2 linked regions of the Labrys monachus genome follow. The protein of the gene in region 2 interacts with the protein of the main gene of each other region in a pairwise test. Links are inferred from orthologs where the notes say so. Each region holds a gene or a part of one and is shown on either strand. Other genes may lie near its edges.

Region 1 (4,333 bases), 1.5 Mb from region 2 along the record:
TCAACATCACCGGCGGCCTCACCATGACGCCGGAATTCGCGGCGCTCCTCACCGGGCTCACCATCAATTCGGCCGCCAGCATCTCGGAGATCGTGCGCAGCGGCATCCAGTCCGTCGGCGTCGGCCAATGGGAGGCGGGCCGGGCCGTCGGCCTGTCGCGGGGCCGCATCATGCGCCTCATCGTGCTGCCCCAGGCCATGCGGGTGATCACGCCGCTGATGACGTCGAGCTATCTCGACCTGACCAAGAATTCGACGCTGGGCGTGCTCATCGGCTATGCCGACCTCGTCACCGTCATCAACACCAGCGCCAACAATCTCGGCAACGCCATCGAGACGATCATCATCCTCGTCGCCGTGTTCCTGACATTGAGCCTCGGCGTATCCGCACTGATGAACCTCTATAACGCGCGCCTGATCGACCGGGGATTGATCGCCCGATGAGCCAGCCCTCCCTTTCCCGGGCCCAGCGCCCCGTCTGGTCCGATCGCTGGCAGCAATGGCGCGCCGGGCTCTTCAGTTCGCCGGTCAATACGGTGATCACGCTGGTCGTGCTGGCGGTCGCAGCCTGGATCGCCGTCCCCCTCATCCGCTGGGCGTTGATCGACGCGACCTGGACGGGCACGGCGCAGGATTGCCAGGCCCGCAGCGGCGCCTGCTGGGCCTTCATCCACGCCAACATCAAGCTGATCCTGTTCGGCACCTATCCCGGCGACATGCTGTGGCGGCCGATCGTCACGCTCGTCCTTCTCTTCGGACTCGTCATCGCCAGCACGCTGCCCGCCTTCTGGGGCATCCCGCTCGTCGTCGCCTGGATCGCGATACCGACGCTCGCCTGCCTGCTGCTGTCGGGCTTTCTCTCGGGTACCGACGTCTCGACCAACCAGTGGGGCGGCCTGCCGCTGACCATGCTGATCGCCACCATCGCCTTCGCCGCCGCCTTTCCCGTCGCCATCCTGATGGCGCTCGGCCGGCGCTCCAAGATGGGCGGCATCCGGCTGATCTGCGTCGCGGCGATCGAGGTGCTGCGCGGCATCCCGATGCTGGTGGTGCTCTATGTCAGCATCCTGATCGTGCCGATGATGCTGCCGCGCTTCAACGTGAACCTGTTCTTCAGCGTCGAGGTGGCCCTGACGCTGTTCGTCTCGTCCTACCTTGCGGAGATCGTCCGGGCCGGCATCCAGTCCCTGCCGGCCGGACAGAACGAGGCGGCGCGGGCGCTCGGCCTGTCCTACCGCCATGCCTTCCAGCTGGTGATCCTGCCGCAGGCGCTGCGCTCGGTCATCCCGGCCATCGTCAATCTCGCCATCGGCCTGATCCAGAACACACCGCTGGTCGTCGCCATCGGCATGATGGACTTCCTCAGCGCCGGCCGCGCGGCGGCGCAGAACGAGCAGATCTGGCCGAACTGCTTCAACGAGGCCTATTTCTTTGCCGGGATCGTCTATTTCGGCCTGTGCTTCGGCGCCTCGCGCTACAGCCTGTGGCTGGAGGGGCGGCTCAGGGCGTCGACCGGCTACCAGACCCGCATTCGCGGCGGCCTGACGCCCTGATCCGAAGCGCGGGCATCCTGCCCATAGGCGCTAACATATGGGCAAGACCCGCCTTCTCCCGAGCCGGGAGAAGGTCCCGGCAGGGGGATGAGGGTCTAAACTTCAACGCAGATAGCTCAATAGTCGTGCTGGAATTGCAGAAGTCCAGACCCTCATCCGGCGCTTCGCGCCACCTTCTCCCGCATGGGAGAAGGAAAATCGCGCTATTCTCGGCAAAGTTAGCGCATATGGACAGGATGTCCGCGCTCCCAGGCTCGCCTCAGCCGACGATCTCGTTGCCCGAGAAGAACTGGGCGATCTCCTGCTTGGCGGTCTCCGGCGCGTCCGAGCCATGCACCGAATTCTCGCCGATCGACAAGGCGTAGAGCTTGCGGACGGTGCCTTCGGCCGCGTTGGCCGGGTTGGTCGCGCCCATCACTTCGCGATGCCTGGCAACGGCGTTCTCGCCCTCCAGCACCTGCACGACGACCGGCTCCGATATCATGAACTCGACGAGCTCACCGAAGAACGGGCGGTCCTTGTGCACGGCGTAAAAGGTCTCGGCCTGTTCCTTGGTCATGCGGATGCGCTTCTGGGCGACGATGCGCAGGCCCGCCTTTTCGAACACGGCATTGATGGCGCCGGTCAGATTGCGCTTGGTCGCATCGGGCTTGATGATCGAAAAGGTACGCTCGATAGCCATAATCGTCCTGATTGCTGCTGGTTAGGGTCAGCGGCTTATAGCTAGGCCCCCGCCTTGCTTCAACCGTTCATCCCGCTAAATTCGCGCCGCGCCGCCGATCTCCCGTTCTCGCACGGAAACATTGCCCCGCCGCGGCACTCATGCCAAAAGCCCGCCATGCTGCACGTCAACGGGCTCACCTACCGCATCGGACCCCGCGTCCTCTTCGACAACGCCACCGTGGCGCTGCCCCCGGATGCGCGCGTCGGCTTTCTCGGACGCAACGGCACCGGCAAGACGACATTGTTCCGCATGGTCATGGGGGAACTCTCGCCCGACCTCGGCTCCGTCTCCGTGCCGCGCGGCATGCGGATCGGCCGGGTGGCGCAGGAGGCGCCCGGCGGCCCCGAAAGCCTGATCGACGTCGTGCTCGCCGCCGACGAGGAGCGCACCGCTCTCCTCGCCGAAGCCGAGACGGCGACCGACCCGCACCGCATCGCCGAGATCCAGACGCGGCTGGCGGACAAGGGCTCCCACGCGGCCCCGGCCCGGGCCGCCACCATCCTGGCCGGCCTCGGCTTCGACCATGCCGCGCAGAGCCGGTCCTGCTCCGAATTCTCCGGCGGCTGGCGCATGCGCGTCGCGCTGGCGGCCCTGCTCTTCACCGAGCCGGACCTGCTGCTGCTGGACGAGCCGACGAATTACCTCGATCTCGAAGGCACGCTCTGGCTGCAGGACTATCTGGCCTCCTATCCGCACACGGTGGTGGTGATCAGCCATGACCGCGACCTTCTCAACGCCTCCGTCGATTTCATCCTCCATTTGACGGAAGGCCGGCTCGAGCTCTATCGCGGCGGCTATGACGAGTTCGAGAGGCAGCGCCGCGAGAAGCAAGCCCTGTCGCTCAAGCTGCGCAAGAAGCAGGAGGACCAGCGCCGCCACATCCAGTCCTTCATCGACCGCTTCAAATCCAAGGCGTCGAAGGCGACGCAGGCCCAGTCCCGCATCAAGATGCTGGCCCGCATGGAGCCTGTGGCCGCCCTGGTGGACGACGAGATCAAGCCCTTCGATTTCCCGCCGCCGCTCAAGCCGCTTTCGCCGCCCATCATCGCGATGGAAGGGGTCAGCATCGGCTATGGCGAGCGCACGGTGCTCTCCCGCCTCGATCTGTCGGTCGACAATGAGGACCGCATCGGCCTGCTCGGCTCCAACGGCAACGGCAAGTCGACCTTCGCCAAGCTCCTGGCGGGGCGGCTCGAAGCGATGAGCGGCAGGGCCCGGCGCTCATCCGCCCTCAAGGTCGCCTATTTCGCCCAGCACCAGCTCGACGAGCTCAACCCGCGCGCCACGGCCCGCGACCATGTCGCCGAGCTGATGAAGGGGGCGACCGAGGCGCAGATCCGCGCCCGCACGGCGCAGATCGGCTTTGCCGCCGACAAGGCCGACACCCCGGTGGACAACCTCTCCGGCGGCGAGAAGGCGCGCCTGCTGATGGGCCTGGCGACCTTCGGCGGCCCGCACCTGCTCATCCTCGACGAGCCGACCAACCATCTCGACATCGACAGCCGCCAGGCCCTGGTGCAGGCCCTCAACGACTATCCCGGCGCCGTCATCCTCATCAGCCACGACCGCTATCTGCTGGAGGCCTGCGTCGACCGCCTGTGGCTGGTCGCCAACGGCACGGTGAAGCCGTTCGAGGGCGACATGGAGGATTACCGCAGGCTGGTGCTGGCCAAGCCCGCCGCCGAGAAGTCCGAGCGCGGTGGCGAACCGACCCAGCGCCAGAACAATGCCGCCAAGCGGGCGCAGACCGCTTCGAGCCGCGAGAGGATCCGTCAGATCGAGGCGGCGATGGACAAGCTCCAGGCCATCATCGCCAATCTCGACGAGAAGCTCTCCCGGCCGGGCCTCTTCGAGCGCTCGCCCGACAAGGCCGCCGACATGGCAAAGGCGCGCGCCACCGCCGGCGAGCGGCTCGCTTTGGCCGAGGAAGCCTGGCTCGAAGCCAGCGCGGCGCTGGAAGAAGCCGGGGCGTAGCCGGCAGAGGCAAGCCTGCCTCGCAAGCGGGACCATCCCGGTCGACGGCTCGACCGGAGCGGCAGCCTGATCGATGCGCGGAG
Region 2 (4,527 bases):
AATCGAGCGCGAGGTCGCGGCGGTTCGCGCCGTGACGCCGCGACCTTTCGGTGTCAACCTCATCCCGGCGGCGACCCGCCCTGCTTTGCTCGACGAAGAAGTCTCGGCCTGCATCGCCCTCGGCGTCCATGCCGTGATGCTGTTCTGGACCCTCGACGAGAAGGTGGTGGCGCGCTTTCGGGATGCCGGCATCCTCGTCGCCTGCCAGGTCGGCTCCAGGGTCGAGGCACAGGCGGCGCAGCAGGCCGGAGCGGGCATCCTCGTCGCCCAGGGCGTCGAGGCCGGAGGTCACGTCCGCGGCAGCCTGCCGCTGGCCAAGCTCCTCCGCGAGGTCGTCCCCTCCAGCGAGGTGCCGGTGCTCGCCGCCGGCGGGATCGTCGACGGCAGGGATCTCGCCGCCGTGCTGGAGGCCGGCGCCCAGGGCGCCGTCGTCGGGAGCGCTTTCCTCGCCTCGCCCGAATCCTTCGCCCATCCCTATTACAAGCAGCGCATTGTCGAGGCGGGCGCCGAAGACACGGTGATCACCGACGTGTTCCACATCGGCTGGCCGATCGCCGCCAAGATGCGTGTCCTGCGCAACAGCACGACCGATCGCGACCGGCGCGAGGCGTTTCAGGTCCCTCCCGTGCCTATCGGCATGGATGACGGCCAGCCGGTCTACCGGTTCAGCACGGCTGCCCCTCTGCGCTCCACCACCGGCGATCTCGAGGCGATGGCGCTCTATGCCGGCAAGGGGGTCGGCCGCATCGACGCGCTCATGCCGGCGGCCGCCCGGGTCGAGGCCATGGCAGCGGAAGCGCAGGCGATCCTCGCGGCAAAGGATCGATGTCGGGGATCGGCGGCGGGGTAACGCCTGCCGATCGTGCAACCGGCCTTTCGCCCTCCATACGCGTCAGCTCTTCGTCGCCACATCGGCGAAGGCCGTTCGCAAGTCCCGCCGGCGGCAAGGTTGCCGCCTCCATCAATGCGGTCACGTCCCTCCATGCCGGTTTCACCTTCCGACCCCGAACGACAGCCTTCCTGGAAGCGCCCCTTCCATCTCTTCATGCCGATCCTGCCGGGCGCGACGTTTCGGGACAGGCTGCTCGCCTGCTTCGGCGCGCTGCTCGGCATCGGGCTGACGGGCCTGATGTGCAGCCTGATGTTCGGCAGGGATCCCCACCTGCCCTTCATCGTCGCGCCGATCGGCGCTTCCTCGGTGCTGCTGTTCGCCGTGCCGTCCAGCCCTCTCGCCCAGCCCTGGTCGATCGTCGGCGGCAATACCATCTCGGCGCTCGTGGGCGTGGCGGCGAGCCGGCTCGTTCCGGATCCGATGCTCGCCATCGGCCTCGCCGCCGGCCTTTCCATCGCGGCGATGTCGCTCACGCGCTGCCTGCATCCGCCGGGCGGGGCGGCCGCGCTGACGGCGGTCATCGGCGGGCCGGCCGTGGCGGCGGCGGGCTTCAGCTTCGCGCTGGTGCCGGTTGCGCTCAATTCGATCGTCTTGGTGCTGCTGGGACTGGCCTTCCACAAAGTCCTTTCGCGGCATTCCTATCCGCATGTGGCGAAAAGCCCCTCCGGCACGCACGGAACCAAGGACCCGCCGCCCCAGGATCGCACCGGCTTTCGCGCGGAGGACATCGACGCGGCGCTGGCGGAGCTGGGCGAGACCTTCGACATCGAGCGGGACGATCTCGACCGCCTGCTCCGCCGCGTGGAGATGCATGCCTTCATGCGCTCGCACAGCGAGTTGACCTGCGCCGACATCATGTCCCGCGACGTCGTCTCGGTGGCGCCCGATGCGGGCCTGGAAGCGGCCCACGCGCTCCTCCTCGATCACGGCATCCGCACCCTGCCCGTCATCGACGGGGCCGGACGGCTCGCCGGGACGGTGGGCCTGCGGGAGCTCGCAAGGCCGGGCCGCACGGTCGGCGACGTGATGAGCCGTGCTTCGGTGGCCGACCCCGGCATGGCGGCGCTCGGCCTGCTCGGGCCGCTGACCGAACCCTCCATCCATGCGGTGGTGATCGTCGACGCCGAGAACCGCGTTCTCGGCCTGGTCACCCAGACCGATCTTCTCGCGGCGATCTCGCATATGCCTTCAAGGGACACCCGGCTCGCTGCGGAGACCTGAGCCGCCGCGGCGGGCTCGGCCCCCTCCAGCGCGGCGCGTCATCCGCCGCCCGGGTAGCGGATCGCCGCGTCGGTGACGACGACGTCGAGCGGGATGTCGTGCGCAAGGGGGTGGATCGTCTCGAGCGCAGCCTGCTCATAGCCGATGCCCACGACATAGGGCCGCACCGGCAGGGAGGCGAGCGTCCTGTCGAAATAGCCGCCGCCATAGCCGAGGCGGTAGCATTGGCGGTCGAAGCCCACGACCGGCGCGAGCATGACGTCCGGCAGGGTCTGGGCGTCCTGTTCGGGCACCGGAATGTTCCAGAAGCCCCTGACGAGCGCCTCGCCGGGCCGCCATCGGCGGAAGACCAGCGGCGCATTCCTTTCGGCCACCACGGGAAGCGCATGCGCCGCACCGCGCTCGATGATCGAGGCTACCCAGCCGCGCAGGTCGGGTTCGCCGCGCAGCGGCCAATAGCTGCTCACCGTCCGGCCGCCGAGGTCCATCAGCAGCGCATCGAGATGGCTGGCGATGCGGGCGGCCCTCTCGGAGCGGGCAGCGGCCGGCAAGGCCAGCCTATCGGCGATCAGCCGCGTCCTCTGCGTCCTGCGCCACGCCATCACCGCATCCCGCGGCATGGGTTTCGACGGCGCGCCCCGGTCGTCGCCGTCGAGTTCGTGCAGGAAGCACGGCGGGGAGGAAAATTCGCGCGGCTCGTCATCGGGGTCCGGCTTGCTCATCGTCGGCGACACCTTTCAACGGCGGAAGGACGACGATGCCTTCCGATCCGACCTCGGCATGCCCATTCTCGCGCTTCCCGACCGAACGGATATGCCCCCGCACGACGCAACAGTGGTCGAGAGCGTCCCCGAAGGCCCGATATCGCGCTCTCCACGACCGCCCCCGCCCCGGCGTCGGCTGCCGGAACTTTGCCGGCAGGGCGACGTTGATGCGAGGCCCGCAGTGGGGAGGCAGGTAAAGGAAGCCATGGAGAAGCAGGAAAGCGGGGCTCTCGTCGGGCACGGCGCCATGTCGTTGCCCTCGGTGATCATCGACAGCTACAATCTGGAGATCCGGGACAGAAACGGCTTCATCGGCGACCGGGCGAGCAAGTCGGCCTTTCGCGAGAAGCTGGAGGATTGGCGCAAGCGGGTCCGCAAGGGCGGCGAAGACCCGCTCGGCGACACCGCGACGAAGGAACTGTCCACCCGGCAGATCGACGAATACCTCAATGGCGAGGACAAGCAGGCCGCAGCCCTGGTGATGAGCGCCGTCGACGATTTCGCCGGCGATCTCGCGCATGTCCTGCGCCGTTTCCTCAAGGAGGCCAGCTGGAAGAATACGGCGCGCATCGTCGTCGGCGGCGGCATGAAGGAGAGCGAATTCGGCGAGCTCGCCATTGCCCGCGCGATGATCCTGATGAAGGCCGAGGGCGTATCGATCGAACTGGTGCCGATCGTCCATCATCCCGACGAGGCCGGCCTCATCGGCGCCGCCCATCTAATGCCGGCCTGGATGCTCGATGGCTATGACGGCATCGTGGCGGTCGACATCGGCGGCACCAACATCCGGGCGGGCATCGTCGAGACGCGGCTGAAGGACAAGCGCGACCTGTCGAAGGCGAGGGTGTGGAAATCCGAACTTTGGCGCCATTCGGACGACGCGCCGGCACGCGGGGCGACCGTCGAGCGCCTGGCGGGCATGCTGAAGAAGCTGATCGCCCATGCGGAAAAGGAAAAGTTCGGCCTCGCCCCCGTCATCGGCGTCGCCTGCCCCGGCATCGTCGAGCCCGACGGCTCGATCGCCCGCGGCGGCCAGAACCTGCCGGGCGGCAATTGGGAAAGCGAGCGTTTCAATCTGCCGCAGGAACTGACGAACGCCATTCCCTCCATCGGCAAGCATGAGACCTTCGTCATCGTGCACAATGACGGCGTCGTGCAGGGCCTGTCCCAGATCCCGTTCATGCAGGACGTCGAGCATTGGGGCGTCGTCACGATCGGCACCGGGCTCGGCAATGCCCGCTTCACCAACCGCAACGGGCGCGGCGACTGACGGCGTGCGGACTTGTGCCGGGCAAGGCGCGACGATGGAGAGGCGATCACCCGATCGCCCTTCTGGAGATGCCGCGTCTGCCGGAGAGGAAGAGGTCGATCGGTGATCGACCCTCCAACCCGAAGTCAGCGCCCATGGACAGGACGACCGCGATGCCGGCGGTCAGCGGGGCGCGAGAATCCGCACCAGGCTCTGCAGGACGATGACGAAGACCACATAGAACACGGCGGCATAGCTGTAGGCGATCAGGTTCTGGAAGGTTGCCGAGGCTGCCGTCTGCGCATTGCGCATCAGTTCGCTCACGCCGATCACCGAGGCCAGCGACGTGCCCTTGAGGACGATGATGAGTTCGTTGCTCAAGGGCGGCACCGCGATCCTGA

Evidence for each region.
Region 1: the proteins of J3R73_RS12880 (region 2) and ndk interact in binary tests that used the Escherichia coli proteins (3 or more experiments, as listed by UniProt). The link is inferred for Labrys monachus from one-to-one orthologs.

What each region holds. Positions count from the first base shown.
Region 1 is NZ_JAUSVK010000001.1:4,371,025-4,375,357, forward strand. Bases 524-3,252 are described here. They hold ndk (nucleoside-diphosphate kinase), read right to left. Parts: upstream 2,235-3,252; coding sequence 1,812-2,234; downstream 524-1,811. Other genes in these bases: J3R73_RS20000 (amino acid ABC transporter permease), read left to right, coding at 524-1,552; J3R73_RS20010 (ABC-F family ATP-binding cassette domain-containing protein), read left to right, coding at 2,391-3,252. In the rest of the region: J3R73_RS19995 (amino acid ABC transporter permease), read left to right, coding at 1-443; more of J3R73_RS20000, read left to right, coding at 440-523; more of J3R73_RS20010, read left to right, coding at 3,253-4,250. UniProt on the Escherichia coli protein: Major role in the synthesis of nucleoside triphosphates other than ATP. The ATP gamma phosphate is transferred to the NDP beta phosphate via a ping-pong mechanism, using a phosphorylated active-site intermediate.
Region 2 is NZ_JAUSVK010000001.1:2,845,842-2,850,368, reverse strand. Bases 994-3,916 are described here. They hold J3R73_RS12880 (5-formyltetrahydrofolate cyclo-ligase), read right to left. Parts: upstream 2,836-3,916; coding sequence 2,152-2,835; downstream 994-2,151. Other genes in these bases: J3R73_RS12875 (ROK family protein), read left to right, coding at 3,083-3,916; J3R73_RS12885 (HPP family protein), read left to right, coding at 994-2,113. In the rest of the region: J3R73_RS12890 (NAD(P)H-dependent flavin oxidoreductase), read left to right, coding at 1-850; more of J3R73_RS12885, read left to right, coding at 983-993; more of J3R73_RS12875, read left to right, coding at 3,917-4,147; J3R73_RS12870 (amino acid ABC transporter permease), read right to left, coding at 4,310-4,527. UniProt on the Escherichia coli protein: Involved in the removal of 5-formyltetrahydrofolate.